DNA from 4 places in the Nocardioides lacus genome. Region 2 is predicted to be linked to each of the others. Evidence: predicted binding sites of a transcription regulator. Region 2 holds the regulator's gene; each other region holds the start of a gene.

Evidence for each region. The regulator LexA, encoded in region 2, represses DNA repair genes until DNA is damaged. The targets are predictions, from matches to a motif close to TCGAACANNTGTTCGA.
Region 1: a site for LexA is predicted at 3,451-3,466, ahead of ruvC (crossover junction endodeoxyribonuclease RuvC). Genes of this name have one in related genera too.
Region 3: a site for LexA is predicted at 3,779-3,794, ahead of recA (recombinase RecA). Genes of this name have one in related genera too.
Region 4: a site for LexA is predicted at 4,501-4,516, ahead of P5P86_RS19420 (HNH endonuclease signature motif containing protein). Genes of this name have one in related genera too.

The regions. Positions count from the first base shown of each region.
Region 1 is NZ_CP123620.1:2,227,845-2,235,022, reverse strand. Features, by position in the region: gene secD (protein translocase subunit SecD) at 1-659, opposite strand, end outside; gene yajC (preprotein translocase subunit YajC) at 659-1,018, opposite strand; gene ruvB (Holliday junction branch migration DNA helicase RuvB) at 1,128-2,204, opposite strand; gene ruvA (Holliday junction branch migration protein RuvA) at 2,207-2,806, opposite strand; gene ruvC (crossover junction endodeoxyribonuclease RuvC) at 2,803-3,435, opposite strand; gene P5P86_RS10570 (YebC/PmpR family DNA-binding transcriptional regulator) at 3,547-4,317, opposite strand; gene pdxT (pyridoxal 5'-phosphate synthase glutaminase subunit PdxT) at 4,375-4,953, opposite strand; gene P5P86_RS10560 (hypothetical protein) at 4,978-5,448, opposite strand; gene P5P86_RS10555 (hypothetical protein) at 5,445-6,041, opposite strand; gene P5P86_RS10550 (hypothetical protein) at 6,025-6,753, opposite strand; gene P5P86_RS10545 (signal peptidase I) at 6,750-7,178, opposite strand, start outside.
Region 2 is NZ_CP123620.1:1,034,867-1,042,044, reverse strand. Features, by position in the region: gene P5P86_RS04830 (vitamin B12-dependent ribonucleotide reductase) at 1-1,405, opposite strand, end outside; gene nrdR (transcriptional regulator NrdR) at 1,536-2,027, opposite strand; gene P5P86_RS04820 (LysM peptidoglycan-binding domain-containing protein) at 2,578-2,916, opposite strand; gene lexA (transcriptional repressor LexA) at 3,206-3,937, shown strand; gene P5P86_RS04810 (phosphatase PAP2 family protein) at 4,002-4,787, shown strand; gene P5P86_RS04805 (MXAN_6640 family putative metalloprotease) at 4,784-6,295, shown strand; gene P5P86_RS04800 (ATP-dependent DNA helicase) at 6,393-7,178, opposite strand, start outside.
Region 3 is NZ_CP123620.1:2,797,445-2,804,622, forward strand. Features, by position in the region: gene P5P86_RS13260 (HipA family kinase) at 1-578, opposite strand, end outside; gene P5P86_RS13265 (PPK2 family polyphosphate kinase) at 575-1,429, opposite strand; gene P5P86_RS13270 (phosphoribosyltransferase) at 1,429-1,926, opposite strand; gene P5P86_RS13275 (regulatory protein RecX) at 1,923-2,564, opposite strand; gene recA (recombinase RecA) at 2,578-3,621, opposite strand; gene P5P86_RS13285 (DUF3046 domain-containing protein) at 3,870-4,064, opposite strand; gene P5P86_RS13290 (DinB family protein) at 4,064-4,639, opposite strand; gene P5P86_RS13295 (Lhr family helicase) at 4,784-7,178, shown strand, end outside.
Region 4 is NZ_CP123620.1:4,142,255-4,149,432, reverse strand. Features, by position in the region: gene P5P86_RS19435 (DUF8823 domain-containing protein) at 1-1,508, opposite strand, end outside; gene P5P86_RS19430 (phosphatase PAP2 family protein) at 1,505-2,554, opposite strand; gene P5P86_RS19425 (Pvc16 family protein) at 2,664-3,233, shown strand; gene P5P86_RS19420 (HNH endonuclease signature motif containing protein) at 3,245-4,474, opposite strand; gene P5P86_RS19415 (beta strand repeat-containing protein) at 4,826-7,178, opposite strand, start outside.

The DNA.
Region 1 (7,178 bases), 1.2 Mb from region 2:
TTCTGGTCCGGCGTGCCGGAGGTCGACGGTGTCGCGGAGGCCGAGGGGCTCGCCGCGGCGCTCGGCGCGGCCGAGGCGGTCGCGGTGGGCGTCGCGGCGGCGGCTGCCTTCTGCTGCTTCTTCTTGGCCTTGGCCTTCTCGGCGGCCTTCGTGGTGGCCTTGTGGTCGAAGCCGAGGGCGGCGCGCGGGGCACCGGTGCTGCCGCCGGTGGCGCCCGTGCCGCCGGTGGCGCCCGTACCGCCGGCGGTGCCCGTGCCGGCAACACCGGAGGAGCTACCGCTGGTCGAGCTGGTGGCACACGTGCTCTGGCAGGCGACGAGGCGGAAGCGCAGCTGCGCGGTCTGGGAGACCTCGTTCACCAGGTCGTCGCGACTCTTGCCGGGGATCTCGACCACGATCTGGTTGCCACCCTGGGTGGTGACCTTCGCGGCCGTCACGCCGGAGCCGTTGACGCGCTGGTCGATGATGTTGCGGGCTTCCTTCATCGCATCGGAGCTGGGGTGCCCCTTCGCGATCATCATGATCCGGGTGCCGCCCTGGAGATCCAGGCCCAGCTCGGGCTTCCAACTGCCGCCCAGCGCCACGAGCCCGTAGGCGATGGCCAGGACCAGGAAGAACACCCCGAGGGTGCGGCCGGGCCGACTGGTCTTGCGTGCCATCACTCGTTCTCCTTCGGCTCGGCGGGACCGACCTCGGCGCTGGACTCGACCTCGGCGGTCGTCTCAGCCTCGGCAGTCGGATCGGTCTCCTCGGTCGGCTCGCCGAACTCCGCGGGCAGGACCCGACCGATCGCCGCACGGACGACCTTGATCGCCATGTCGTCGGCGACCTCGACCAGGACGTAGTCGTCGGTGATCTCCCGGACGACGCCGAAGATCCCCGAGGTCAGCATGACCTTGGTGTCGGGAACGAGCATCGCCTGCATCTGCTGGGCTTCACGCTGGCGCCTCTGCTGCGGCCGGATCATCAGGAACCACATGGCCACGATGACGATGAAGAAGATGGGTAGAAGCGCCACGACGGATACTCAGACTCCAGGAATTGGGGATTCAGGCAGGCCTGCGGCCAGCCGACGCGCAAGTGTAGCCGTGCCAACGCGACAGGACCGCAGTCCTGCGGGATCCGACTCACTCGTCGAGGAGTGTTTCCCAGCCGTTCGCGTTGCCCGGCGGTGCGGACAGCCCGAGATGCGCCCATGCGGCGGGCGTGGCGATGCGCCCGCGCGGCGTCCGGGCCAGGAAGCCGTTGCGCACCAGGAACGGCTCGGCGACCTCCTCGACGGTCTCGCGCTCCTCGCCGACGGCGACCGCGAGCGTGGAGATGCCGACCGGTCCCCCACCGAACCGGCGACACAGGGCGTCGAGCACACCGCGATCGAGGCGGTCCAGACCCAACGGGTCGACCTCGTAGAGGTCGAGCGCCTTGCGCGCGATATCGAGCGTGACGATGCCGTCGGCCCGGACCTGGGCGTAGTCGCGGACGCGCCGCAGGAGCCGGTTGGCGATGCGGGGCGTCCCCCGGGATCGGGAGGCGATCTCCGCCGAGCCTTCCGCGTTGACCTCGACGCCCAGCAGGCCCGCGGACCGTCGCACGATGAGGTCGAGCTCGTCGGGCTCGTAGAACTCCAGGTGCCCGGTGAAGCCGAACCGGTCCCGCAGCGGACCGGGCAGCAGTCCGGCGCGGGTGGTGGCGCCGACGAGGGTGAACGGTGGCAGCTCGAGCGGGATGGCCGTAGCGCCGGGGCCCTTGCCGATGACGACGTCCACCCGGAAGTCCTCCATCGCCAGGTAGAGCATCTCCTCGGCCGGGCGCGACATCCGGTGCACCTCGTCGACGAAGAGCACGTCGCCCTCGTTGAGGCCGCTGAGGATCGCGGCCAGGTCACCGGCGTGGGTGATCGCCGGCCCGCTCGTCAGCCGCAACGGCGAGCCCATCTCGGCGGCGATGATCATCGCCAGCGTGGTCTTGCCCAGCCCGGGAGGCCCGCTGAGCAGCACGTGGTCAGGTGCACGCCCACGCTGCTTGGCCGCCTCCAGGACCAGCCCGAGCTGTGCCCGCACCCGGCCCTGGCCGACGACCTCGTCGAGGTTGCGGGGGCGCAGCGCCGCCTCGATCGCGCGCTCGTCCCCCTCCGCCTCTGCCGCTGTCAGCCGCTGCAGGTGTGCTCCCTCGGCGGCCTCGAGCTCGTCCTCGTGGAACGGCATGCTCAGGCCTTCGACAGCGTGCGAAGCGCGGCCCGCAGCAGCGCGCCGACGTCAGGGGTGCCGTCGGCCTGGTCTGCCACCGCCTCGACCGCCTTCTCCGCATCCTTGACGGGGTAGCCCAGGCCCATCAGGCCCTGCGTGACCTGGTCGCGCCACGGCGCGACCCGCGCCGCGACAGCTGTGGCCGACGCGGCGCGCGTCGGCGCACCGATGCGGTCCTTGAGCTCCAGGATGATCCGCTGGGCGCCCTTCTGGCCGATCCCCGGCACGCGGGTCAGCGTCTTCACGTCGTCGCCGGCGATGGCCGACCGCAGACCGTCCGGCGAGAGTACGGCGAGCATGGCCTGGGCCAGCTTCGGCCCGACGCCCGACGCGGTCTGGAGCAGCTCGAACATCTGCTTCTCGTCCTCGTCGGCGAACCCGAAGAGGGTGAGGCTGTCCTCCCGGACCACCATGCTGGTCGGCAGCGTGGCCTCCGCGCCGGTGCGCAGGCCGGCCAGGGTGGCCGGCGTGCACATCAGCTCCAGGCCCACACCGCCCACCTCGAGGACGGCGCTGGCCAGGGTCACCGCGGCCACGGTGCCGCGCACGAATGCGATCACTTCGTTCCCATCGTCGTACGGATTGACCGGGGGGCGCGCGTCGAGCGCGACTGCGCGAGAGCGGCCTCGATGCGAGCCCGGTTGCGCTCGGCGACGCCGGACCCGCTCCCGTCGGCGGCATCGGCCCGCGCGACCGCCTGCTCGATCCGGCTCTGCGCGCCACCGCGCCAGATGTGGGTGATGGCCAGGGCGAGCGCGTCGGCGGCGTCCGCGGGCTTCGGCATCGCGGCGAGTCGCAGGATGCGGGTCACCATCGCGCCCACCTGCGCCTTGTCGGCGCGCCCGCTGCCCGAGACCGCCGCCTTCACCTCGGAAGGCGTGTGCAGCGCCACCGGGATCCCGCGCCGGGCCGCGCACACCATCGCCAGCCCGCTGGCCTGTGCCGTCCCCATGATCGTCGAGACGTCCGAACGCGCGAAGATCCGCTCGATGGCGACCGCGTCGGGACGGTGCTCCTCGATCCAGGCGTCGATGCCCTTCTCGATCGAGACCAGGCGCTCCCAGACCGGGAGCGTGGAGGTGGTGCGGATGACGTTGACGTCGACCAGGGACAGCTGCTTGCCGACGTCGCCGTCGACCACGCCCATGCCGCAGCGGGTCAGCCCCGGGTCGATCCCCAGCACGCGCATCAGCCCACCATCCCTTCGAACGTCTGTTCGCAGCCTAGCCGGAGACACCGACGGCCCCGCGTAGGACACGCGGGGCCGTCGGGGCGCTCGGACGGCGATGAGGCGAGGCGCTCACTCCTCGTCGAGCTGCTCGAGCACCTCGTCGGGGATGTCGGCGTTGGAGAAGACGTTCTGCACGTCATCGAGGTCGTCGATCGCGTCCACGAGCTTCATCACCTTGCCGGCGGTGGCGGCGTCGGCGACAGGGATCTCCAGGCTGGCCACGAACTCGACGTCGGCGGAGTCGTAGTCGAGCCCCGCCTCCTGCACGGCCCATCGGACCGCTACCAGGTCGGTGGCCTCGGAGACGACCTGCCAGGCCTCACCGAGGTCGTTGACGTCCTCGGCGCCGGCGTCGAGCGTGGCCTCGAGGACGCTGTCCTCGTCGACCTGCCTGCCCTCCTGGTCCTTGGCGAGGACGACGACGCCCTTGCGGTTGAACAGCCGGCTGACCGACCCGGGGTCGGCCATGGTGCCGCCGTTGCGGGTCACGGCGGTGCGGACCTCCATCGCGGCCCGGTTCTTGTTGTCGGTCAGGCACTCCACCAGCAGCGCGACGCCGCTGGGGCCATAGACCTCGTACATGATGGTGGTGTAGTCGACGCCGCCACCGTCGAGACCGCCACCGCGCTTGACCGCACGGTCGATGTTGTCGTTGGGGACCGACTGCTTCTTGGCCTTCTGGACCGCGTCATAGAGGGTCGGGTTGCCGGCCAGGTCGGGGCCACCGGCCTTCGCCGCGATCTCGATGTTCTTGATGAGCTTGGCGAAGAGCTTGCCGCGCTTCGCATCGATCGCAGCCTTCTTGTGCTTCGTCGTTGCCCATTTTGAGTGGCCAGACATAGTTCCTACTTCAGCGTTGTCACTTCAGGATGTTCGGTGCTGGGGGGTCGCCCGATCCTACCGACCGGCCACCATGTCCACGAACACACCGTGGACCCGGGCGTCGCCGCCGACCTCCGGGTGGAAGCTGGTCGCGAGGAGATGCTCCTGCCGGACAGCGACGGGATGGCCGGCCGCGCTGGCGAGGACCTCGACGCTGTCGCCCACCTGCTCGACCCACGGAGCGCGGATGAAGAAGGCGTGGACCGGCTCGGGAAGGCCTCGTACGTCGAGGTCCTCCTCGAACGAGTCGACCTGGCGGCCGAACGCGTTGCGCCGCACCGTGATGTCGAGGCCGCCGATCGTCTCCTGACCGGCAGTGCCGTCGACGATCCGGTCCGCGAGCAGGATCATCCCGGCGCAGGTGCCGAAGGTCGGCATGCCGGCCCCGATCCGCTCGCGCAGCGGCTCGAGCAGCTCGAAGATGCGCGCCAGCTTCGCGATCGTCGTCGACTCACCGCCCGGGATGACCAGGCCGTCGCACCGGTCGAGCTCGCTGCTGCGGCGTACGCCGAACGCCTCCACGCCGAGGCCGGTGAGGGTCGCGACGTGCTCGCGCACGTCGCCTTGCAGGGCGAGGACTCCGATCGCAGGCACGGGACGCAAGCCTAGTGTCAGCGCTCAGGTGTCGGCTCCGCAGGCCAGGCTGGTTCCGAGGACGCCGACGGTCAGGGCCCGGGTGTGCGGCGTCGGCGAGGTCCAGCTGGGGGCGCCCGGCAGGACGGTCGTGATGTCGACGTAGGTCGTCGAGGCGCCGAGCGAGGACAGGAAGCTCGATGTCACCTGCACGGACGCCGATGAGCCACTGGTCGTGACCGTGACGGCGGCGGCGCTGCCCCGTACCTTGGCCGTGTAGCTCATCGTGACCGGGGCCGTCTGCACCGTCCAGCCGATCGTCGCGGTGAATCCGGTGACGGCGTTCCCGGCGACGGCGCACGTGGTGGCGGGCACCTTGGGCACCGTCAGAGCGGTAGCGGTCGTCGTCACCGTCGCTGTGTCGGTCCACCACGCGAAGGCCCGCGGCGCCACGAGGCCGCAGATCAGCGCCACCGCCAGCGAGACCATGGCCGCCAGGCGCCTGCCGGCCCTCACGGCTGCCCCACCTGCTCCCCCACGAACCGGATGTTCACGCTCGACGTCTGGCCCTGCAGCGCGCTCGCGGCCGAGGTGGGCAAGGATGCCTGCACGCAGATAGTCGTCGAGGCGGGCGTCGGGCCGCCCGCGGGCCACACCGTGACGGAGCGGCCGGCAGAAGCGCTGGCATAGGCGATCGGTGATCCGGGCGAGACGGTCGGCATGGTCGAGGCGGAGGGGACCAGCTGCGTGCCACCACAGGTCGCGCTGGCACCCGATCCGGTCACCGCCCCCGCATCGGTCACCTTGATGACCAGCGCGGCTCCGAGCGCTCCGGAGGCCCAGCCCTCGGCGTAGTACGACAGCGGCAGGGTGCCGGCGTTGGTGACCTGATAGACCTGAGCGACCGACGCTCCCGGGTACAGGGCCGTGGTGTCGAGTCCGACCGTGGCCGAGCGACTCGCGGAGATGTCGATCGTGCCCAGGTCGATCGTCTGTGACGGCATGGTCTGCTGTGCGGTCCAGTAGGCCCACGCGGGCCGCGCTCCGAGCACGACGGCGACGGCCACCACGGCAAGGATGCGCCTGCGCTTGCTAGGTCGTCTCGGCATCGGAGTCCTCCTCCCGTCGCCGAGACAACGCGGCGATCCCCACGCCCCCACCGAGGCAGAACAGGCCCAGGCCGACGGCCCAGGCGATCTCGGGTGCCCCGGTGCTCGGCAGCAGTCCGCCCGGCCCGCTGCTCTTCGCGGCGTTGCCGGAACCACCGGTGCCGGCATCGCCGTGCGACGGCGAGCCGCCTCCGCCGACCGTCTGGGCGGAGGGGCCCGCGATCTGACTGAGCGTCACCCGGAAGTCGACGGAGGCCGAGTCATGCATGCTCGCATTCGTCGACGCCGGGTTGAAGACGGCCGTCACAGCCACGTCGCTGGTGGCACCCTCGCCCAGGGACGTGCCGCCGAGGGCTATCCATCCCGTGCCGGGGGCGAGCGTCACGGGTGCACCCGCATCCACTGTCGCGGTCACGGTGAGGTCGTCTGCCGAGAGGAGCGCGGAGGGCGGCATGGTGTAGTCGACGGCGAGCCGTGCCGCGTCCCCGCCCTGGTCACGGACATAGAAGTGCTGGGTGTCGCTGTCCCCTGGCACCCAGCGCTCGATCGGGCTGGTGCCGAAGAGGCTGCCGGTCAGCGCGGCGGACCAGGTCCTCCCATCCCAGCTGAGGCCGAGCCGGTCCGGATCGGCGGCAGCAGGTGCCGCGGCACCCATCAGGACGGAGCACAGCGCCAGCACCGGGGTGGCAGGGCCGCGACCGAGCGTTCTCATCCGCCGCTCCCTCGCACCGGAGTGCGGCGCCCGCCCACCCTGCGCTCGACAGCGGACCGGCGTCGCAGGCGGTCGCGGCCGGCGCCGGCGAACATCACCAGGGCATAGCCACCCAGGGCCGCGACGGCCGCGTCGAGGAGCCACTGATGCTCGCGAGCGTCCAGGAGCACGTTGAGGCGGCCCACGACGGGGACCCAGTACCACCGCCGACCGCGGACCTGCACGGGCATGACCCACTTCTCGTCGGGGACGTCGTTGGCGTCCCCCTGGGTCCGGAACAGCCTGGAGCCGTCCTTGGCGACGCTCAGCGCCACGATCCGGTGGGTCACCACCGTCGGATCACCGGAGGTGAGCTGGTAGGTGATCACGTCGCCGACGGCGAGCGTGGCCGGGTCGACCGGCCTGGCGACCACCAGCGTGCCCGG
Region 2 (7,178 bases):
TGTAGGAGATGCCGGTCATCAGCGAGGTGATGGCCGCCGCCATGGTCCGGCCGCCCTCGGAGTCGTAGCCGAGGCCCATCGCCATCAGCAGCGCGCCGAGGTTGGCGTAGCCGATGCCGAGCTGGCGGTAGTCCCGGGTGGTCTGCCCGATCGCCTCGGTCGGGAAGTCGGCGAAGCAGATCGAGATGTCCATCGCGGTGAAGACGAACTCGCAGGCCTGCGCGAAGCGCTTGGCGTCGAAGGTGTCGTCGTCCTTGAGGAACTTCAGCAGGTTGAGCGAGGCCAGGTTGCACGAGGAGTTGTCCAGCGACATGTACTCCGAGCAGGGGTTGGACGCGGTGATCCGGCCGGTCTCGGGGTTGGTGTGCCAGTCGTTGATCGTGTCGTCGTACTGCAGGCCCGGGTCGGCGCACTCCCAGGCGGCGACGGCGATCTTGTGGAACAGCTCGCGCGCGTCCACCTCCTCGATCACCTCACCGGTCATCCGGGCGCGGAGACCGAACTTCCTGCCCTCCTCGACGGCACGCATGAACTCGTCGGTGACACGCACCGAGTTGTTGGCGTTCTGGTACTGCACCGAGGTGATGTCCTGGCCGCCGAGGTCCATGTCGAAGCCGGCGTCGCGCAGCGCGCGGATCTTGTCCTCCTCGCGCGCCTTGGTCATCACGAACTCCTCGATGTCGGGGTGGTCGACGTCGAGCACGACCATCTTGGCCGCACGGCGGGTCGCACCGCCGGACTTGATGGTGCCGGCCGACGCGTCGGCGCCGCGCATGAAGGAGACCGGACCCGACGCGGTGCCACCGGAGGAGAGCAGCTCCTTGGAGGAGCGGATGCGCGAGAGGTTCAGACCGGCACCGGAGCCGCCCTTGAAGATGAAGCCCTCCTCCTTGTACCAGTTGAGGATGGAGTCCATCGAGTCGTCGACCGAGAGGATGAAGCACGCGCTGACCTGCTGCGGGGACGGGGTGCCGACGTTGAACCAGACCGGGGAGTTGAAGGCGAAGTACTGGTTGGCGAGCAGCCAGGTCAGCTCCTCCTCGAAGACCTGCGCGTCCTTGTCGGTCGCGAAGTAGCCGTGCTCGATCCCGGCCTTGGTGTAGGTCTTCACCACGCGGTCGATCAGCTGCTTGAGGCTGGTCTCACGCTGCGGCGTGCCCACGGCACCGCGGAAGTACTTGGTGGTGACGATGGTGGAGGCGTTGACCGACCAGGAGTCCGGGAACTCCACGCCGCGCTGCTCGAAGACCGTCTCTCCGGTCTTCCAGTTGGTCTGGACGACGTCGCGTCGCTCCCAGGTGATCTGGTCGTAGGGGTGAACACCCTCGGTGCTGAACACCCGCTCGAGGTGCAGCCCCGCACCGGAGCGAGCCTTGTGACCCGCGCCGCTCACCGTCTCGGTCATTGCCTTGTCCCCTTGTCGCGTGATTGTCGTGTCGTGCGTCGGTTGCGATGCGTTGCGATGCGTCGTGGTGCTGTGGTGCTTGGAAGCCCGGGCAGGCACGCTTCCCCACGGCCTGCCCGGGCGGTCTGGATCAGCCGGTGGCGACCGGCTGCATGTCCTCGGCGGCCGGGCGCAGCCTGCGCTCGGTGCGGAGGACCGCTATCTCGTCCTCGAAGTCGTCGGCCGACTCGAACTGGCGGTAGACGCTGGCGAACCGCAGGTAGGCGACCTCGTCGAGCTGACGCAACGGTGCCAGGATCGCCATCCCCACCTCGTGGGCGGGAACCTCGGCGTACCCGCTCGTGCGCAGGGCGTCCTCGACCTCCTGGCCGAGGCAGGCCAGCTGGTCCTCGCTCACCGGACGGCCCTTGCACGCCTTGCGCACGCCGGCCACCGCCTTGTCCCGCGTGAAGGGCTCGGTCGCGCCGGAGCGCTTGAGCACCGTCAGCTGCATGAGCTCGACCGTGCTGAACCGCTTCTCGCAGCCCTGGCACTGGCGACGCCGCCGGATCGAGCCGCCGTCCTCGGCCACCCGGGAATCGAGGACCTTGGTGTCGCTGTGCCGGCAGTACGGGCAGTGCATCTGAGGTCCTCCTTCGAGGGTCGCTGGATGATCGCTGAGGCGCGCCCTCTGTGGACGAAGACGCTTTCGCTGTGGAGAACCGGCTGCAAGATGTGCAACCAACCGGCCCCGGGTGTGAACTAGATGTGGATAACTACACCGGTGTAAGTACTAGATGTTGTGGTGAGCCTACGCCGCGGCCACCAGCCTTGCAAGTGACGGCGCGGCGTCTCGGCGTGTCGCGCCGAACGGCCCCCGGAGGGCGCCCGGACAAGGGAGAATGGCTCTGTGGCGGAACAGAGCGGGGGCAAGCGAAAAGGCGCTCGAAAGGGTGCGCGGCCGCCGCGCAGGTTCCGTCGGGACGTGTTCGCGCTCTCGTTGGGCACGACCGTCGCCGTGGTCGCCTGGGGCTACCTGGTCTTCTCTGCCATCGACTTCGGCTCCGACGCCCGCGGTGGCGAGCGTCGCGCATGGGCCCTGTTGGCCCTGGCGGCCGTCGGGGCCGCCGCCTGCCTCTTCGCAGCACTTCTGCTGCTGGCCCGCGTCCTACGAGCCCTGAGCGCCGGTCCGGTCAGTTCGGAATCCGCAGCGTCTGACCGGCCGACAGGCTCACACCAGAGAGGCCATTGATCTGCTCGATGTGATCGATCATCGCGCGCACGTCACCGCCGTGGGCGGCCTGCGAGGCGAGATCCCACAGCGTGTCACCGGGGGCCACCACCACGGAGTGAGTCGTCTCGGGCGCACCGGAGTGAAGGGCCGCCCCGGCACCGTTGGAGATGAGCAGCCCCAGGCCGAGCAGCACGATCAGGCCCGCCACGAAGACCACGACACGTCCGCGCCGGGTGAGCCGCACGGTGGAGCGCCGGCGCGGCGTGTCGAGCAGCTGGTCGAGGGTCATGGTGGTCATGTCAGTCTCCTGGGGAAGTCGGGACCTTGCGCGTTCGATCCGATGTCTACCGACGGCCACCGACAGTTTTGGTGGCGCCGTTTCGATCAGACGTTCGATCGAACACATGAGCGAGAGTAGATCAGGTGTTCGAACGACTCAAGGAACCGCGTAGCACGGCGTGTCGAACACGCATTCGAGCGCACACGGCCGAACCACGACTCTCGACCCGGCGCACGCCGCGCGATCTCGACACGCCGAGTTCGAACAGATGTTTGAACCCGCACGACGTCCGCACTACCGTCGCACCATGACCTCGAAGCCGGAGCCGACCGAGACCAATCTCGCCGAGCTGCCCGACGGCCCGCCGGACGCCACCGGCCTCACACCGCGGCAGCAGCGCATCCTGGCGCACCTGCGCGACTGCATCGAGAAGCGCGGATACCCGCCGAGCATGCGCGAGATCGGGTCCGCCGTCGGCCTCACCTCGACCAGCTCGGTGGCCCACCAGCTGAAGGTGCTGGAGCAGAAGGGCTTCATCAAGCGCGATCCGCACCGCCCGCGCGCGCTCGAGGTGTTCCTGCCCGAGGTGTTGGCCGCCCGCAAGGCGATCAGCAGCGCCGACGAGTCGTCCTTCGACGAGACCGACATCGGCGACGCGATGCCCGAGGCCCGCTACATCCCGCTCGTCGGCACGATCGCCGCCGGCGCGCCCATCCTCGCCGAGGAGCAGACCGAGGCGGTCTTCCCGCTGCCCAAGGAGCTGGTCGGCGACGGTCAGCTGTTCCTGCTGCGCGTGAAGGGAGACTCGATGATCGAGGCCGCGATCTGCGACGGCGACTACATCGTCATCCAGCAGGCCCAGACGGCGACCAACGGCGAGTTCGTCGCCGCGCTGCTCGACGGCGAGGCGACCGTCAAGGAGTTCCGCCGCAAGGACGGCAAGGTCTGGCTGATCCCGCACAACTCCTCGCTCGAGCCGATCGACGGCACCGAGGCGAGCATCCTGGGCAAGGTCACGGCGGTTCTGAGAAGTCTGTGAGAGGCCGGGCATAGGATCAGTGGGATCGGGTAGGCCCGGTCCCACTGTCACGAGGGAGCCAGCGGTGCGGGAGGACGTGCTCGCCGAGAGCGATGCGATCATCGGTACGCCGGGAACGCGGCGTACCGTCTGGCGTCGGCTCGCGCCCGTCGGCACCGGCCTGCGCGAGCTCATCCTGGTCACAGCGCTCTACATCGGCTACACCTCCTCGCGCCTGCTCGCCAGCGACAACCGCGACGCGGCGGTGCACCGGGCCAAGGAGCTGCTCAGGATCGAGCGAGCCGTCCGGCTGGACTGGGAACACCCGATCAACCAGTTCTTCGTCCGGCACGACACGATCGGCCTGTTGGCCTGCTTCTGGTACGCCACAGCGCACTACATCGTCACCGCCGGCGTGCTGATCTGGGTCTACTTCAAGGGCCGCGACGCCTACCTCCCGGCCCGCCGCGCCCTGATGGTCGCCACGATCTTCGCGCTCTGCCTCTATCTGATGCTGCCGACCGCTCCCCCACGCTTCATGGACGGCTTCACCGACGTGCTGGCCCTCCACGCCGACCAGGGCTGGTGGGGCGCCGACGCCTCGGCCCCCAAGGGCATGGGGCACATCACCAACGAGCTGGCGGCGTTCCCCTCGCTGCATGCCGGTTGGTCGCTGTGGTGCGCGCTGGTGCTCCATCGCTACGCGCGCTGGCGCATCGTGAAGGTGCTGGGCTGGGCGGGCGCGCTGACCACGGCGGCTGTGGTCGTCGGCACGGCCAACCACTGGGTGCTCGACGTGCTGGTCGGCTGGATGGTCGTCATCGGCGGCGTCGTGGCGGTTTGGGAATTGGCCCCTAGACTGCCTGAGTGAACCGCGCCTTCCCCCGCTCCTTCGCACTCCTCACCGCGCTCCTGGCCCTGATGGCCTCGGGTCTGGTCATCGCCTCCACGACCCCGGCCGGGGCCCAGACCGCTGCCCACTCGGTGGTGCCGCTGCTACCCCGGGTCTCCACCTCGGGCGACGCCGACGGCGACACGCCCGGCGACGCCACCATGTACATGCGACGCCTCGCGCTGACGCACGACGCCCTGCGGGGCGCCGCCCGCCAGCAGGCGGAGTCCGCGCTCAGTCGGCCGAAGCTGGCGGGCGAGCAGACGGTCTGCTCCCAGACACTGCCGTTGTGCGTGCACTACGCGACCACCGGCGTCGACGCGCCGGCGGGGGCGATCACGCCGGCGGTCGTGCTCTCCACGCTGGAGCACATCTACGCCACCTATAAGGCCGCCGGCTACCGGATGCCGGAGTCGGACGGCGCGATGGGCGGCGACAGCCGGACCGACATCTACCTGGCCGACGTCGGCCGCCAGGGCTACTACGGCTACTGCGCTCCCGAGCCGCGGGCCGGGTCCACCGCCCACGACACGCCGGCGTTCTGCGTGCTCGACAACGACTTCGCACCCTCGGAGTTCGGTGGTCGCGGCACGCCGATCAGCAACCTCGACGTGACGGCCGCGCACGAGTTCTTCCACGCCGTGCAGTTCGCCTACGACGCCACCGAAGACTCCTGGTTCATGGAGTCGACGGCCGTGTGGGTCGAGGACGAGGTCTACACCGCCATCAACGACAACACCCAGTACCTTCCCTACGGGCCGCTCGGCAAGCCGGCGCTGTCGCTGGACAAGAACACCACCTTCGGCGTGTACGGCGGCTGGATCTTCTTCCGCTGGGTCACCGAGCACCGACCGCAGGCACAGGGCGGCCTGCCGACGATCATCCGCTCGATGTGGGAGCGCGCAGCCGCCACGCCGGGTGCGCCGGACGCCTACTCGCTGCAGGCGATCAAGGGTGCGCTGAAGGCCGCCGGGCTGCCGATCGAGAAGGCGTTCGCCCAGTTCGCCGCCGCCAACCGCAACCCGGCCCACACCTACAGCGAGGGCGCCGCGAACCACTACCCGCTCGCCAAGGCGACGAAGTCCTACCAGGTGCGCAGCACCGGCAAGCGCGCCAGCGGCACCGCGAGGATCAACCACCTCGCGGCCGCTACCGAGCGCTTCGTCCCGAAGGGCAAGAGGCTGAAGAGCAAGCACACCAGGCTGCGGCTCAGCCTCGACATGGCGAACAAGAAGCTCGGTCCCGGTGCCGTGGTGACCGTCTTCCTGCGCAACGGCGCCACGAAGGTGAAGACGATCAAGCTGTCCAAGACCGGCAAGGGCGCCGTCACGGTGCCGTTCAGCACCAAGAAGGTCAAGCGCGTCGAGCTGACGATGACCAACGCCAGCACCCGGATGACCTGCTGGGTCGGCGGCCTCTTCTCCTGCGAGGGCCAGCCCAAGGACATGCACCAGGTGGAGAAGTTCAGCGCACTGGCCCGCCGCTGAGCCTGTTCCCGTCCCTGACCCCGCGCGACCCTCGGGCCGCGCGGGGTCACCTCGTTCCGGGGTCCTGCGTCGAGCGTGGTGCAGGCGGACCGATCCGCTAGCCGGCGGACTCGGCGAGCCGGCGCAGCGCCTGCCGCGCGATCGCCGGGTCCACGGTCGGCCACATCGGCGGCAGGCTGGCCTTGAGGAATCCGCCGTAGCGGGCGGTCGCCAGTCGTGGGTCCAGGACGGCGACGACACCGCGATCGCTGGTCGTGCGGATCAGCCGACCGGCACCCTGCGCCAGCAGCAGCGCCGCATGCGTGGCGGCTACCTGCATGAAGCCGTTGCCGCCGGCCTTGTCGGCAGCCTGCTGGCGCGCGCTCATCAGCGGGTCGTCCGGGCGCGGGAACGGGATCCGGTCGATCAGCACCAGCTGGCAGGTGTCTCCGGGGACGTCCAGGCCCTGCCACAGGCTCAACGTCCCGAAGAGCACCGTGTGCGGATCGCCGACGAACTGCGCTGCCAGCTCCGGCAGCTGGGCATCGCCCTGCGCGAGCGTGGTCAGGTGCGGCAGCCGCTTGCGCACCGCCTCCGCGGCGGCCTCGGCCGCACGGCGGCTGGAGAACAGCCCGAGCGTGCGACCCTCGGCGGCGTCGATCAACTCGACGATCTCGTCGAGCACCGCTGGCACCATCCCGTCGCGCCCCGGTGTCGGCAGGTGGCGGGCGACGTACAAGATGCCCTGCCTGCCGTAGTCGAAGGGGCTGCCCACGTCGAGGCCGCGCCACGGCAGCTCGGCATCGTCCTTGCGCAGGCCCAGCGACCCGGCGACGACCCCGAAGTCGCCGCCGAGCTTGAGCGTGGCGCTCGCGAAGACCACCGTCTTGTCGCTCAGCAGTCG
Region 3 (7,178 bases), 1.8 Mb from region 2:
GCGGCGCTGACGGCGTGATCCTTCAGGACGTGCTCGGAGAGGTCGTAGGGCTGGGCGGCGAACCGGTCCGGGCTGCCCACCCCGCCGGGCCAGGAGTGGTGGAAGTAGAGCGAGGCACCGTGGTCGATCGCCTGCACCGTGCCGCCCCACACCAGCAGGTTGGGGTTGCGCCAGCTGCGGTCGACGTTGGCCGTCAGCGCGTCGAGCCACACGATCCGACCGGCGAGGCCGGGCTCCGGCTCGCACGCCGCGTCGTACCCGAACGCACCGGGCAGGAAGTCGATGCCGAGGTTGAGGCCGCTGCTGGCGTTGATCAGGTCCTGGACCTCCTCGTCGGCCTCGTAGCGCGCGATCTCCGCGTCGAGGTCGAGCACCACCTGGTCCGGGGTCGCGATCTCGAGGGTCCGGGCCAGGCCGGCGACGATCACCTCCGCGACCAGCACCCGCAGGCCCTGACCAGCGCCACGGAACTTGCAGACGTAGGTGCCGAGGTCGTCGGCCTCCACGATCCCGGGCAGGCTGCCGCCCTCGCGGAGCGGTGTGACGTAGCGGGTGACAGTGACGCGCGGCAGGCTCACGCGCCCGCCTCGCCGATGGTGTCGTCCATCAGCCGCCTGCGCTCGGCTGCGACGTCGAAGTCGGCGGGTGGCCAGCCGAGGTGGAGGTCCTTCAGGGACTCACGCAGCAGCTCGCCGATGGCCAGGTTGCGGTACCACTTGCGGTCGCTGGGCACGACGTACCAGGGAGCGATGTCGGTGTTCGTGCGCTCCAGCGCGATCTCGTAGGCCCGGGCGTAGTCGGTCCACAGCTGGCGCTCGTCGACATCCCCGGGGTTGTACTTCCAGTGCTTCGTCGGATCGTCGAGCCGCGCGAGCAGGCGCTCCTTCTGCTCGGCGGGCGAGATGTGGAGGAAGCACTTCACGATCGTGGTCCCCTCCTCGACGAGTCGGCGCTCGAAGCCGTTGATCGCGTCGTAGCGGCGCTCGATCTCCGTCATCGGGGCGAGCGAGCGCACCCGGCCGATCAGGACATCCTCGTAGTGCGACCGGTCGAACACCCCGAGATAGCCGGGCCCGGGGACCGCCTTCTCGATCCGCCACAGGAAGTCGTGGGCGCGCTCCTCCTCGGTCGGCGCCTTGAAGGAGGTGATCCGGACGCCGACCGGGTCGACCAGGCCGACCGTGTGCTTGAGGACGCCACCCTTGCCGGAGGTGTCCATGCCCTGGAGCACGAGCAGAAGGCGCCGCGCGCCGACGGCTTCACGCTGGGCGTAGAGCTTCGTCTGCAGCTCCATCAGCTCGGCGCCGAGGTCGAACAGCGCGCGATGGCCGCGCTTCTTGCCGCCGTGGACGCCGGGCGTCGCGCGGGTGGAGTAGGACGACAGCTCGACGCGACCGCGTGGCACCCGCAGATCCTCGAGGAGGCTCATCAGTGCCCGATCCCGCCGTGCCGATCCACCAGCGGCGGCAGCGCCGACCAGGGGAAGTCGATCCACCGGTCGGTACGCCGCCACACGTACTCGGGGTGGATGATCGTCCACGGCTTCTCGTAGATCACCGCGGTGCGCGCCTCGGCGACGTGGCCGGCGCAGAACGCGCGCACGACCTCGAGCGTCTTGCCCGAGTCGGCGACGTCGTCGGCGATGAGGACCTTCAGGCCGGTCAGGTCGATCGCCGCCGGCGTGGGCGGCAGCATCATCGGCACGTCGAGGGTCTCGCCGACGCCGGTGTAGAACTCGACGTTGACGGCCGACAGGTTCTTGATGTCCAGGGCGTAGCCCAGGCCCATGCCGAGGCCGAGACCGCCGCGGGCGATGGACAGCACCATGTCCGGCTCGTAACCGGAGTCGACCACCTGCTGGGCGAGCTCTCGCACAGCCGTGCCGAACAACTCGTAGCTCAGGACTTCGCGCTCGCGTGCACTCACGCGTCGGATTCTGGCACGTCTGCGATCTCGCTGCGGATCACGCTCATCGCCAGGCTCGACGAGTAGCCCTTGCGGGCCAGCATCCCGAGCAGCCGACGGACCTTGGTGGTCTCGTCCAGGCGGCTCATCGTGCGGAGCTTGCGCCGCACGAGCGAGCGCGCGGCCGCCTCCTCGTCGGCAGGATCGACCTCGTCGAGTGCCTCGCGGGCGACGTCGTCGGCGATGCCCTTGCGCCGCAGCTCCTGCGCGAGGGCTCGCCGGGCAAGGCCCTTGCTGCCCTGGCGGCTGTCGATCCACAGTCGGGCGAAGGCGGCGTCGTCGATCAGCCCGACCTCCTCGAACCGATCGAGCAGCGTGGCGGCGATCTCGTCGGGCACGAGCTTCTTGGCGAGCTTGTCCGCGAGCTCCTGGCGACTGCGCGCCTGACCGGTCAGCTGGTCGAGCAGGATCTTGCGTGCGACCGACTCCGGATCCGCCTCGGGGCCACGGGCGACCTCGTCGACCGGCTCGGCCTCCTCACCGGCCGCTCGCCCCGGTCGGGCCGATCCGGCCGGGGCGGAGCGGCGCGTCCACGCCTCCACCCCGGCCGAGACGTCTCCGAGCCACTCCGGCGGATCGGACGGCCACGCCTCGCTCATCGAGGGCCGGGGCTCAGAAGTCGTCGACACCGACCGGCTCGGCCAGCGGGGCCTCGTCGACCGTGGCGCCCACGCCCAGCTTCTCCAGGATCTTCTTCTCGAGCTCGTTGGCGAGGTCGGGATTGTCCTTGAGGAAGGTGCGTGCGTTCTCCTTGCCCTGGCCGAGCTGGTCGCCCTCGTAGGTGAACCAGGCACCGGCCTTGCGGATCAGACCGGCGTCGACACCGACGTCGATCAGGCCGCCCTCGCGGCTGATGCCCTTGCCGTACATGATGTCGAACTCGGCCTGCTTGAACGGCGGGGCGACCTTGTTCTTCACGACCTTGACGCGCGTGCGGTTGCCGACCATGTCGGTGCCGTCCTTGAGCGTCTCGATGCGGCGCACGTCCAGGCGGACCGAGGCGTAGAACTTCAGCGCGCGGCCACCGGTGGTGGTCTCGGGCGAGCCGAACATGACGCCGATCTTCTCGCGCAGCTGGTTGATGAAGATCGCGGTGGTCTTGGACTGGTTGAGCGCGCCGGTCATCTTGCGCAGCGCCTGCGACATCAGGCGCGCCTGCAGGCCGACGTGGCTGTCGCCCATCTCGCCCTCGATCTCGGCGCGCGGCACCAGAGCTGCCACGGAGTCGATGACGATGAGGTCGAGCGCGCCGGAACGGATCAGCATGTCGGCGATCTCCAGCGCCTGCTCACCGGAGTCGGGCTGGCTGACCAGCAGCGCATCGGTGTCGACGCCGAGCGCCTTGGCGTACTCGGGGTCGAGGGCGTGCTCGGCGTCGATGAACGCCACGATGCCGCCGTTGCGCTGGGCGTTGGCGACCGCGTGCAACGCGACGGTCGTCTTACCGGAGGACTCCGGACCGTAGATCTCCACCACACGACCCCGCGGGAGCCCCCCGATGCCGAGCGCGACGTCGAGCGAGATCGCACCGGTCGGGATCACCTCCAGCGGTGCGCGGGAGTCGTCGCCCAGCCGCATGACCGAGCCTTTGCCGTATTGCTTCTCGATGCCTGCGAGCGCCAGCTCGAGGGCCTTGTCGCGGTCTCCACCAGCCATGATGGTCCTTCCCTGCGGGGCCTTGGGGCCCGCCGTCTTCGTCGCGTTTGCTCGTGTCCTCGTCATCAAGGCTGGACGCTAGACGGAGCCACCGACAGTTTCCGCATCGGACCTGTGGAGAAGGTTGCTCGCAGCGTCACCTGTGGATCAATCTAGCCCGAACATCTGTTCGAGCAACCCAAGCGGGACCGGCGTGTCGCGCGTCGTCGCGGGTCGTCGCGGCCCTGGGGTTGAGGCCGGCCGCCGTCTCAACGCTGCGAGGGCGGCAGCTGCAGCGCCTCCCAGACGGCGGCCCAGACCTCCTTGGGCGCATAGCCCGCGGCGAGCGCCTCCTGGGCCGTGTGACCGTCCAGCGCGGCGAGCACGTACTGCGAGGCCCAGACGCCCGCGTAGCCCGGCCCGAGGGCCGCCTCCATCCGCGACCAGAACTCGGTATGACGCATCAGGCTCCCCAGCCGGTGCCGTCGACGTCCCAGCGGTGGTGCACCACGTCGTGCAGGTGGTAGCGCCCCAGCGTCTCGACGGAGAACTCGCTGCCGTTGGAGCGCAGCCCCCGGCGGCTCCACGCGTCCGGCGGGACTGTCTCGTAGAGGTCGGCGACGGCCGTGGCCGCCTCGAGCAGCTCGGTGGCGACCACGGCCGGGTCGGCGAGGTGGTAGGCCTTCTCCCGCGCCGTGGCGTCCTGGTCCCAGTTGGCGAACCGGGGCTCGTCCTCGGCCAGCATCAGCCGGATCCGCTCGGCGAAGACCAGGTGCACGTCGCGGACGTGGGCGCCGTACTCGAGCGGGGACCAGGCGTCGGGCCGCGGCCGGCGGCGCGCGCCCTCGTCGGCCAGGAGCCGCTCCCACACGGTCGCGTTGTCCCGCACGATCGGGGCGAACCGGTCCACCGTCATCGACCACGCCTCGTATCCGCACTCCGGGCAGGTCTCGTTGAGCACCCAGGTCCAGTCCTTGGTGTCGGGCTCGATCGTCTCATCGGAGAGACCCTCGGGCGCGGTGTCGGCGGCGTCGGTCATGCCTCCACTCTGACACGGCCCCGCCGGCGGCCGGGAGGACCGCCCGGGGACGACGCGGCCGGGCCTCCCGGAAGCCCCACGGGCCCCGCCTGGTTGGTCGCGGCTGCCGCACGAGGTTTCCGGTCGGCTGGTTGGATGGACCGCATGTCGGAGCGGCTCGTCCACGATGCGCTGGGCGGGTTCAGCGCGCCCACCCGCGAGTGGTTCACCGCCGCCTTCGCCGCCCCCACACCCGCCCAGGCCGGCGCCTGGCAGGCGATCGGCGCCGGCCGTCACGCCCTGGTGGTGGCGCCCACCGGCTCCGGCAAGACGCTCAGCGCCTTCCTCTGGTCGTTGGACCGCCTCCTGACCCGGCCGGTGCCGGAGAAGACCGAGCGCTGTCGGGTCCTCTACATCTCGCCGCTCAAGGCACTGGCCGTCGACGTCGAGCGCAACCTCCGCGCCCCGCTGGCAGGCATCGGCCATACGGCTGCGCGCCTGGGCATCGAGGTGCCCGAGCTGCGGGTCGGCGTCCGCTCCGGCGACACCCCCGCCGCGGACCGTCGCCGGCTGAGCACCACACCGCCCGACATCCTGATCACGACCCCCGAGTCGCTCTTCCTGATGCTCACCAGCCAGGCGCGGGAGGTGCTGCGCAGCGTCGAGACGGTGATCATCGACGAGGTACACGCCGTCGCCGGCACCAAGCGCGGCGCCCATCTCGCCCTCAGCCTGGAGCGGCTCGACGCGCTGCTGGACACACCGGCCCAGCGGGTGGGGCTCTCCGCCACCGTCCGCCCGCTCGAGGAGGTCGCCCGATTCCTCGGCGGCTCCGCGCCCGTCGAGATCGTCGCGCCGCCCTCGGCCAAGGAGTGGGACCTGCGCGTCGTGGTGCCGGTGGAGGACATGACCGCTCCGGAGGAGTACGACGAGGGGTCGGACACCGACCCGCAGCGGGCCACCTCGATCTGGCCCCACGTCGAGGAGCGCGTCACCGACCTCATCGCCGAGCACCGGTCGACCATCGTCTTCGCCAACTCCCGCCGGCTCGCCGAGCGGCTGACCGGCCGCCTCAACGAGCTCGCCAGCGAGCGCCTCGGCGAGCCGACGGTGATAGCGAAGGCGCACCACGGCTCGGTGTCGAAGGAGCAGCGGGCGCTGATCGAGGACGACCTCAAGCGCGGCCGGCTGCCCGCGGTGGTGGCGACCAGCAGCCTCGAGCTGGGCATCGACATGGGTGCGGTCGACCTGGTGGTGCAGATCGAGTCGCCCCCGAGCGTCGCCAGCGCCCTGCAGCGGGTGGGCCGGGCCGGCCACCAGGTCGGAGAGGTCTCCCGCGGCGTGCTCTTCCCCAAGCACCGCGGCGACCTGGCCCAGACCGCCGTCGCTGTCGAGCGGATGCGATCGGGCGCGATCGAGGCCCTCGCCGTACCGGCCAACCCTCTGGACGTGCTGGCCCAGCAGGTCGTCGCCGCCACCGCTCTCGACGCCTGGCACGTGGACGAGCTCTACGACCTGGTCCGCCGGTCCGCACCCTTCACCGGGCTGCCCCGCAGCGCCTACGACGCCACCTTGGACCTCTTGGCCGGACGCTACCCCTCCGACGAGTTCGCCGAGCTGCGCCCGCGCATCGTGTGGGACCGCGTCGCCGGCACCCTCACCGGGCGACCCGGTGCCCAGCGCCTGGCCGTCACCAGCGGCGGCACCATCCCGGACCGTGGCCTGTTCGGCGTCTACCTGGTCGGTGAGTCGGCGGCCGGCAAGCGGGTCGGCGAGCTCGACGAGGAGATGGTCTATGAGTCGCGCGTCGGCGACATCTTCGCGCTCGGCGCCACCAGCTGGCGGATCGAGGACATCACCCACGACCGGGTGCTGGTCTCCCCCGCACCCGGGATCCCGGGGCGGCTGCCGTTCTGGAAGGGCGACGCCCTCGGCAGACCGGCCGAGCTCGGCGCCGCGATCGGCGGCTTCACCCGCGAGCTGGCTGCCCTGCCGGCGGCCAAGGCCACGGATCGGGTGATGGCGAACGGCCTGGACGCGTGGGCGGCGGGCAACCTGGTCGGCTACCTCCACGAGCAGCTGGAGGCGACCCGCGTCCTGCCCAGCGACACCAGCATCGTGGTGGAGCGGTTCCGCGACGAGCTGGGCGACTGGCGGCTGGTGCTGCACAGTCCCTACGGCACCCCCGTGCACGCCCCCTGGGCGTTGGCGATCAACGCCCGGCTGCGGGAGCGGTACGGCGTCGACGGGCAGGCCGTCGCCTCCGACGACGGCATCGTCGTGCGTATCCCCGACACCGAGGCGGAGCCGCCGGGCGGCGACGTGGTCGTGTTCGGCGCCGACGAGATCGAGGACCTGGTGACCACCGAGGTGGGTGGCTCCGCGCTGTTCGCCTCCCGGTTCCGCGAGTGCGCCGCCCGCGCCCTGCTGCTCCCCCGGCGCGACCCGGGTCGGCGATCGCCGCTGTGGCAGCAGCGCCAGCGGGCCGCCGCGCTGCTCGAGGTGGCCGCCCAGTACCCCAGCTTCCCCATCGTCTTGGAGGCGGTGCGCGAATGCCTGC
Region 4 (7,178 bases), 1.2 Mb from region 2:
GGCACCGTCACCACGATCTCGGTCGCGGTGAAGGAGGTGACGATCGCCGGCGGCTCGACCAACGGCGTCGGGTCCTGCACCCGGTAGAGCTTCCAGTCCTGGTTGGACCAGACCAGCTTGAGGTAGGGGAGTCCGCCGCGGACCAGGGCGTCCTCGGACTTCGCGGCGGTATCCGGCTCGCCCGGCGGCAGCACCACGTAGTGCACCGCCCACCGGTCGAGCCAGGCGCGGTAGCTGTCGGCGTCGAGCGGGTTCTTCGTGTCGTAGAAGACCGGGTTGCGCTCCAGGTCGGCCTGCCGGTTCCAGCCGCGCGCCAGGTTCGCGTACGGCGCCAGCGCCGAAGACTCCCGGTGTGAGCGCGAGGGCACGACCTCGACGCGACCGAGCTTGGCGCCGCGGATGGCGAACTGGTGCAGGAGGGCGTTGATGTCGTAGCGCCAGGCCGCGTCCGGCCGTTCGTGGACGTAGTCGACCGAGGCGACGGCGCCCTGCCAGATCAGGCTGGTCAGGATGGCGCACACGATGAAGAAGCGTCGCGGCACCCACCGCAGGAAGGCGAACGGGTTGCGATCCACTCCCGCGCACAGCGGCACCAGCAGCGCGGAGGTGCCGAAGACCAGCGAGAGCCGCACCACGTTGGTGCCGATGGGGCTGGGCACCAGCCAGGCGAAGAGCACTGCGACGATGTAGATCAGGGCGGTCAGCCGCACGACCCGCCACGCGGGCGGCGTGACCAGCCACACGAAGACGGCCAGCAGGATCGGAAGGATCGCCGAGGACCAGTGCATCGGCTGCTTGCCGCCGAACGGGAAGACCACTGCGGAGAGGATGACGACCAGGACCGGTGGTACGCCGAGAACGTAGGCCGCGCGCCGGTGGCGGCACAGCCACAGCGCGGCCGCGACCAGGCCGAGGAAGAAGCCTGCCACCGGGCTGCCGAAGGTGGACAGTGTCGCCATCACGACGGCGACCACGCCCTGGACCAGCCGGCGCCGGCGGTGGTCGAGCTGCCAGGAGTCGGGCCAGGCCACCACGGCGCCGAGCGCGGCCAGGGCGAACATGATGCCGAGCGCGAAGGTCACCCGCCCGGAGATCGCGTTGCCGGTCATCGCGACGGCGGCGGCCAACGAGGGCCACAGCGGGTGCTTCACCATCGGCAGCTGGATCAGCAGCAGCGCCGTCAGCGTGGCGGCGCCGATGCTCGCGAGTACCAGCGTCGTACGGACGCCGATCAGGGCCATCAGGTAGGGCGAGATGACGCTGTAGGAGACGGGGTGCATCCCGCCGTACCAGCTCAGGTTGTAGGCGCTGCCGGGGTGCAGCCGGGCGAACTCGGCCCACGCGTCCTGGGCGGCGATGTCGCCGCCGGTGGTCGAGAGGCCGAAGCGCCAGGCCAGCAGCATGACGGTGGAGGCCAGGAAGGTGATGCCGACGGCGCGCAGGCGGGCGTCGTGCGGCCATCGAGCCCTCGGCCCGACGCGGGGGAAGCCGACCTCCACGCTGCTCACTGGTGCACCCGGCTCCGCCCGAGGCGTCGATAGACGGTCAGGTGAGCGATCCAGACCGAGAGCACGGCGATGGCGACGCCACCGACGAGGTCCAGGGTGAAGTGCCAGCCGAAGTAGATCGTCGCGATGACCACGGGGATGAGGTAGAGGCCGACAAGCCAGGCGAGCAGCCGCTTGCGTAGGTAGATCATCACCAGGAGCACGGTCGTGGTGAAGCCGACGTGCAGGCTGGCGAACGCGGAGATGCCGACGAACGCCCGGGGGTCGTCAGGGTGGGCGAGGAAGAGCTGGCGGTCCCTGATGTTGCCGAGCACCATCGTGGTCACGGAGGTGTGGGTCAGCCCGGCGAACTCCTGCGGGGCGGAGAACACCGGCCCCAGCGTCGGCACCAGGTAGTAGGAGGCGGTGCCGAGGATCCAGGTCCACATGCCCGCGATCACCATGACGTGGGCGCGGCGCAGGTCGCTGAGGAACGCCAGGCAGCCGACGACGGCCAGGGTGCAGACGTAGGTGAAGATCCTGTAGAAGAAGGCGAGCGGATGGGCGGCGACGTCGGTGCCGAGGAGGTCGTGCAACAGCACGGCCGGGCTGTGGCCGCCGAAGAGGTCGCGGTCGAAGCGCAGCATCCAGTCGTCGTGCGGCGTCTGGAAGGCGACCCAGTTCTTCAGGTTGCGGTAGAAGAGGTAGACCAGGTGGTAGGCCAGCAGGGCGGAGGCCACCAGTGCCAGCCGGGTCGGCGCGAGCCGGCGGCGTACGACGTCGCGCGCCGCTGTGCGGGTGCGTCCGGCGCGCCACCACCGGATGACGAGGTCGACCACCGCCAGGATCGCGAAGAACCAGACGGCGCCGAGCAGCTTCTTGGCGAACATCTTGCCGTGCGGATCGCGCATCGGGACGTCGACGTGGTGGGACCAGAAGAGGGCGACGAGGCCGAAGGCGACGACCACGCCCCACATCGTCCACACCGCCGGTGCGAGCCGGGGCAGCGAGGCCTGCGAGGAGGGGGTCGTCGCCGACGGCAGACTCTCGACTGGTGCGGCACCCACGGTCGGCAATGGTACGGGGATGAACCCGTCAGCCCGAGTCGACGGCGAGTTTGACCAAACCCCCGCGGCCTCCGTTGCGTGCGCCCTAGAGTGCGACCGCGGAGGTGCCATGTTCATCAGTGAGGTCGACCAGGGTCTCGAGCGACTCCTGCGGGAGGGGCTGCCCTTCCCGGAGCACGTGGGCGACATCAGCTTCGAGACGCCCAACGACTCGTGGGCCGCGACCCTCTCGCGCTTGACCGTCAACCTCTTCCTGTACCAGGTCGAGCGCAGCAGCCAGCCCGGCCGTGCTCCGGTGGTCCGCAGCAGCGAGGGCGGCCCCGCCTACCAGCGACGCCCGCAGCCGATGATCGACCTCGGATACCTGGTCAGCGCCTGGGCCGGCAGCCCTCGCGACGAGCACCAGCTGCTGAGCAGCGTGGTCAGCCTCCTGGCGGGTACGCCGACGCTGCCCGAGCGCGTGGCACCCGAGGGGCTGAACTCCACCGTGAGTCTCTCCCTCGGAGGGCAGCTCGGCCCGCGCGACATCTGGCAGGGCCTCGGGGGCAAGCTGCGGCCCTGCCTGCTCATCACCGCGACCGTGGCCACCGACACCTGGGACTGGGAGCTGCAGGCGCCCGCGGTCGAGCAGATCTCGGTGCTCAGCAACCCCTCGCCGATCCCGCCGCCGCGCGGCTGATCGGCGGTGTCTCACCGGCGCAGGACGTCTCGGGTTCGGTGATGGAAGCGGTAGCGGCCGTCGGGTAGTCGGGTGGTTTGGTAGGTGGGGTCGTGGGCGCGTCTGTGGTGGTGGCCGCAGAGGAGGGAGCCGTGATTCAGGTCGGTGTGGCCGCCGGTTGACCAGGGTTGGTCGTGGTGGGCGTCGCACCAGGCGGTGGGGACGGTGCAGCCTTCGGTGCGGCAGTGCTTGTCCCGTAGCGCAAGTGCCTTGCGCTGGGATGGGGTGAAGAGTCGTCGGGTGCGGCCCAGATCGAGGGGTTCGGAGTTGCCGCCGAGGACGGCGGGGATGATCCCCGCGGTGCACGCGAGGCGTCGGGTTTCCCCGGTGCTGATGGGGGTGCCGTCGTCGAGCCATGCGACACCGAGACCGGCCCGCAGCTGGTCCAGCGTCATGGTGACGATGACGGTGGTGGCATCACCCCCGTGGGCGGGGAGGCGGGTGGGGTCGGTGTTCTCCAGGAGTTGGGCGAAGGCGTGGGCGAGGAGCCGGCTGCGGGGCTGGACCCTGCCGTCGGATTCCAGGGCGGCGATGCGGGGTTGGGTGTAGGCCTGCAGGTAGGTCCGCAACCGGTGACCGACCGTTTCGGGGACGATGCCGTGGATGCGGGTCGTCCCGTCGCCTTGGTCGGTGATCGAGAGGCACGCTTTCGCGTTCGCGGTCTCCTCGAGCCGACGGATGGCTGCGGCCTCGGCGGCTTCGGCGACCTCGGGTGCGACGACCTCCAACAGGTGGCTGGCGAGGCGGCGCAGGTCCTTGGGCCGGTGCTCACTCGCGAGGTCGCACAGCGTGACCTCCGCCCGCGCCAACACCTCGGCGGGTAGGTCGTCGGGCAGGTCGTCGAGCCCACGGAGGATCACGCGGGCGTGCTCGAGACTGAACGCACCGCGCGCGAGCCCGGCCCGGACCACCGGCCGACCCTCCAACTCCCGGGCCAACCGAAGGGTGGCGTACGCGGCGGGACTCTCGACCCGGTGCTGGGCAACCAGCCAGGCTGCGACATCGCGGGCACTGACCTCCTCGGCCACGTCCTGTGCGGAGGCGATCACGCGGAGTCGTAGCTCGGCCACACGTGCGGTGATCTGCTCCAGTCGTGCGAGCACGTCTGCCTTGTCCGCCGTCGCGAGGAAGACCGGGTCCGCGTCCGTGGCGTCATCGAGGGCAGCAGCGATCGTGGCGAGTGCCGCCTGGATCTGATGCATGGAGACCACCACCGAGAGAGATCAGTTCGAACGCATGTTCGAAGCCTAGGTGGTCGGATGTGTGTGGTCAACCTTCTTTCAACAACCAGACCAGGGCGGAGATCTCGTCGTACTGGATCACAGCCATGGTGGCCCGACGCAACCGTAGGGAAGGCTCCCGACCCGGCCAAGACACCGGGCCACGCTGGTACTGGCCCACGCTTCTCGTTTTTCTTTGCGCCGACCCCGAACACCAAGTCACGCCGGAGGCCCGACTCAACCCGGACGCAGGCCCGACTCAACCCGGACGCAGGCCCGACTCAACCCGGACGCAGGCCCGACTCAACCCGGACGCAGGCCCGACTGAACGCGTCAGGGGGTGGTGGTGTCGCTCGGGTCAGAGGCGTTCGAGGTTCCTGCGGACGGGTCGGTGGAGGGGGCGGAGGAGGGATCCGCGGAGGCGCTGGGCGAGGTCGAGGGCGGGGGAGCGGTCTTGGTCAGCGTCAGGTCGACCGAGGCGGTGGTCGACGGGTCGCTGTCGTCGTCGAAGGTGACGGTCGTGCTGTCGTCGTCGTAGCCGCTGCGCGATGCCGCGATCGTCCAGGTGCCCGGCGGCAGGCTGAAGGAGGCCGTGCCGTCGCTGTCGAGCGAGACATCGGTGTCCAGCGTCAGGCCGGCGCCGTCGGTGATCGTGATGGTGGTGTGCGTCGTGCCATTGGTGACCGAGAGGTCGACCGGCTTGCGCGCCTGGGTCAGCGTGAGGCTGAGGCTGCTGCCGGTGACGGCCTTCGAGACCGCGGGCCACCAGCCGCTGTCGACGTCGTCGCCCGCGGCGCTGACCGACCAGGACCCGCTCGGCACCCACACCGTGGTGGAGCCGCTGCCGAGGGTGAGGTCGAAGGTCGTCTTCGACGTACCGCTCTGGGTCAGGGTGACCAGGGCCGTCGACGGGTGCGAGGTGCCGGTCCAGTAGCTGCCCAGCCTCGCACTCACGGCCGTGCCGGTCTCGGTCAGGTTGTAGGTCGCGGAGGCGGGCGTGTTCGTCGCCGCCCCCGAGACCGAGACGGTGCCGGTCGTGCACCCCAGCGTGCTGTCGCCGCCGGTGGTGGTCGGGGTGGCGATCGTGCCGAAGTGGTACGACGGCAACGTCCAGCTCGCCGTCCAGCAGCCGAACGGCACCTGGTCGAACGAGGCGGTCCCTCCGGTCGCGGAGGTGGGTGTGAGGGTCTGGCCGGCGTTGCGGCCCGCGCCGGTGAGGGTGACGCTGGTCCCGGTGAGGCTGTCGCTCGCGCCGGCGCTCGGCTTCAGGGTCAGCGAGACCGCCTGGGTGATCACGGGCAGGGTGATCGGGATCGTGTAGGCGACGTTGCGGTAGTCCACCGAGTAGGTCGAGGACGCGCTGGCGGTGGTGAAGCCGTACGCCGACGCCCAGACGGTGTAGGTCCCGTTGGGGACGTTCCGGAGGGCGTAGGCGCCGTTGCCGTCCGCGGTCGCGCTCAGCGGCTTCTTGTCGGTCCCGTTGCCGGGCGTGCAGACAGCGGTGGCATCGCTCGGGCAGAGCACGACGGCGGCGTTGGCGATCTTGGCGCCGTTGCGGTCCACCACGGTGCCGCCCAGCGAGCTCGCGCCGAGGGTGACGGGGATCTTGAAGGCCTGGCTGGCGGACGCCGCGTTGGTGTTGAGCACCACCGACGGCAGCGTGCCGAACCCGTGCAGGATGGACTCGCCGGTCACGTCGTAGGTGTAGGTCCCCGGCAGCACGTTCGTGAAGGTGTAGGTGCCGCCCGCCGAGACCGTCGGGGTCGGCAGCGCGTCGCCTGCGCTGTTGGTCAGCACCAGCGTCGCGTCGGCGATGTTGTCGCCCACCTGGTCGGGCAGGGTGACGGTGACGGTGACGGGGATCTGGGTGAGCGTGAGATCGGCGTCGGTCTCGGTGTCGCCGCTGACGGTGACGTAGGCGACGCCGCCGTTGCCGGTCCAGCCGGGCACCGCGACGCTGACCTTGTACAGGCCGGTGGCCAGCTCGGCGGTGGCCGAGCCCGTGATCGTGTACGCCCCGGCGGAGCTCACGGTGCCGGTCAGGTCCGCGTCGGTGCTCTGGCAGGCGACCTTCTGGTCGCTGCCGGTGCCGGTGCAGTGCACGGCATGCACCGTCGCACCGGTCAGCGAGATCTTGTCACCTGTCGGGGTGGTGTCGGCGGTGGTGAAGCCCATGGCGGTGCCGGCGATGGTCGGCGCCGCGGTGAGCGTCGCCTTGCAGGACGACGCCGCCCCGGCGGGCAGGAGCAGCGTGGCGGGCACTGCCGCGTCGCTCGAGCACGTCAGGGGCAGGCCGGAGGCCGTGCCGGCGGTGCCGAAGTGGTACCCGGCGGCCTTGATGGTCACCGTGTAGCGGCCTCCGTCGGGGTCGGGGGAGAGCCCGGAGAAGCTCGCGGTGGTGCTGGCGGGAGTCACCGTGCTGGAGGTCCCGGCGACGCTGTCCCTGAGCGTGTACGTCGCCCCCGCGATCGCTGTGCCGTCGGCCTGCACCGCGCCGATGGTCAGGGCGGCGTTCTGCTTGAGCTGCAGCGGGGTGGCCCAGCTGCAGTTCGTCGCGGAGTCGGTGCCGTCGTCGACGACGCACTTCAGCGTGCCGGTGGCTGTCTGGTACCCGGGAGCCGTCGCGGTGATCGTGTAGGTGCCGGGCCGGATGAGGCCGGGGGTCGAGACGCCGCCGGAGTTCAGC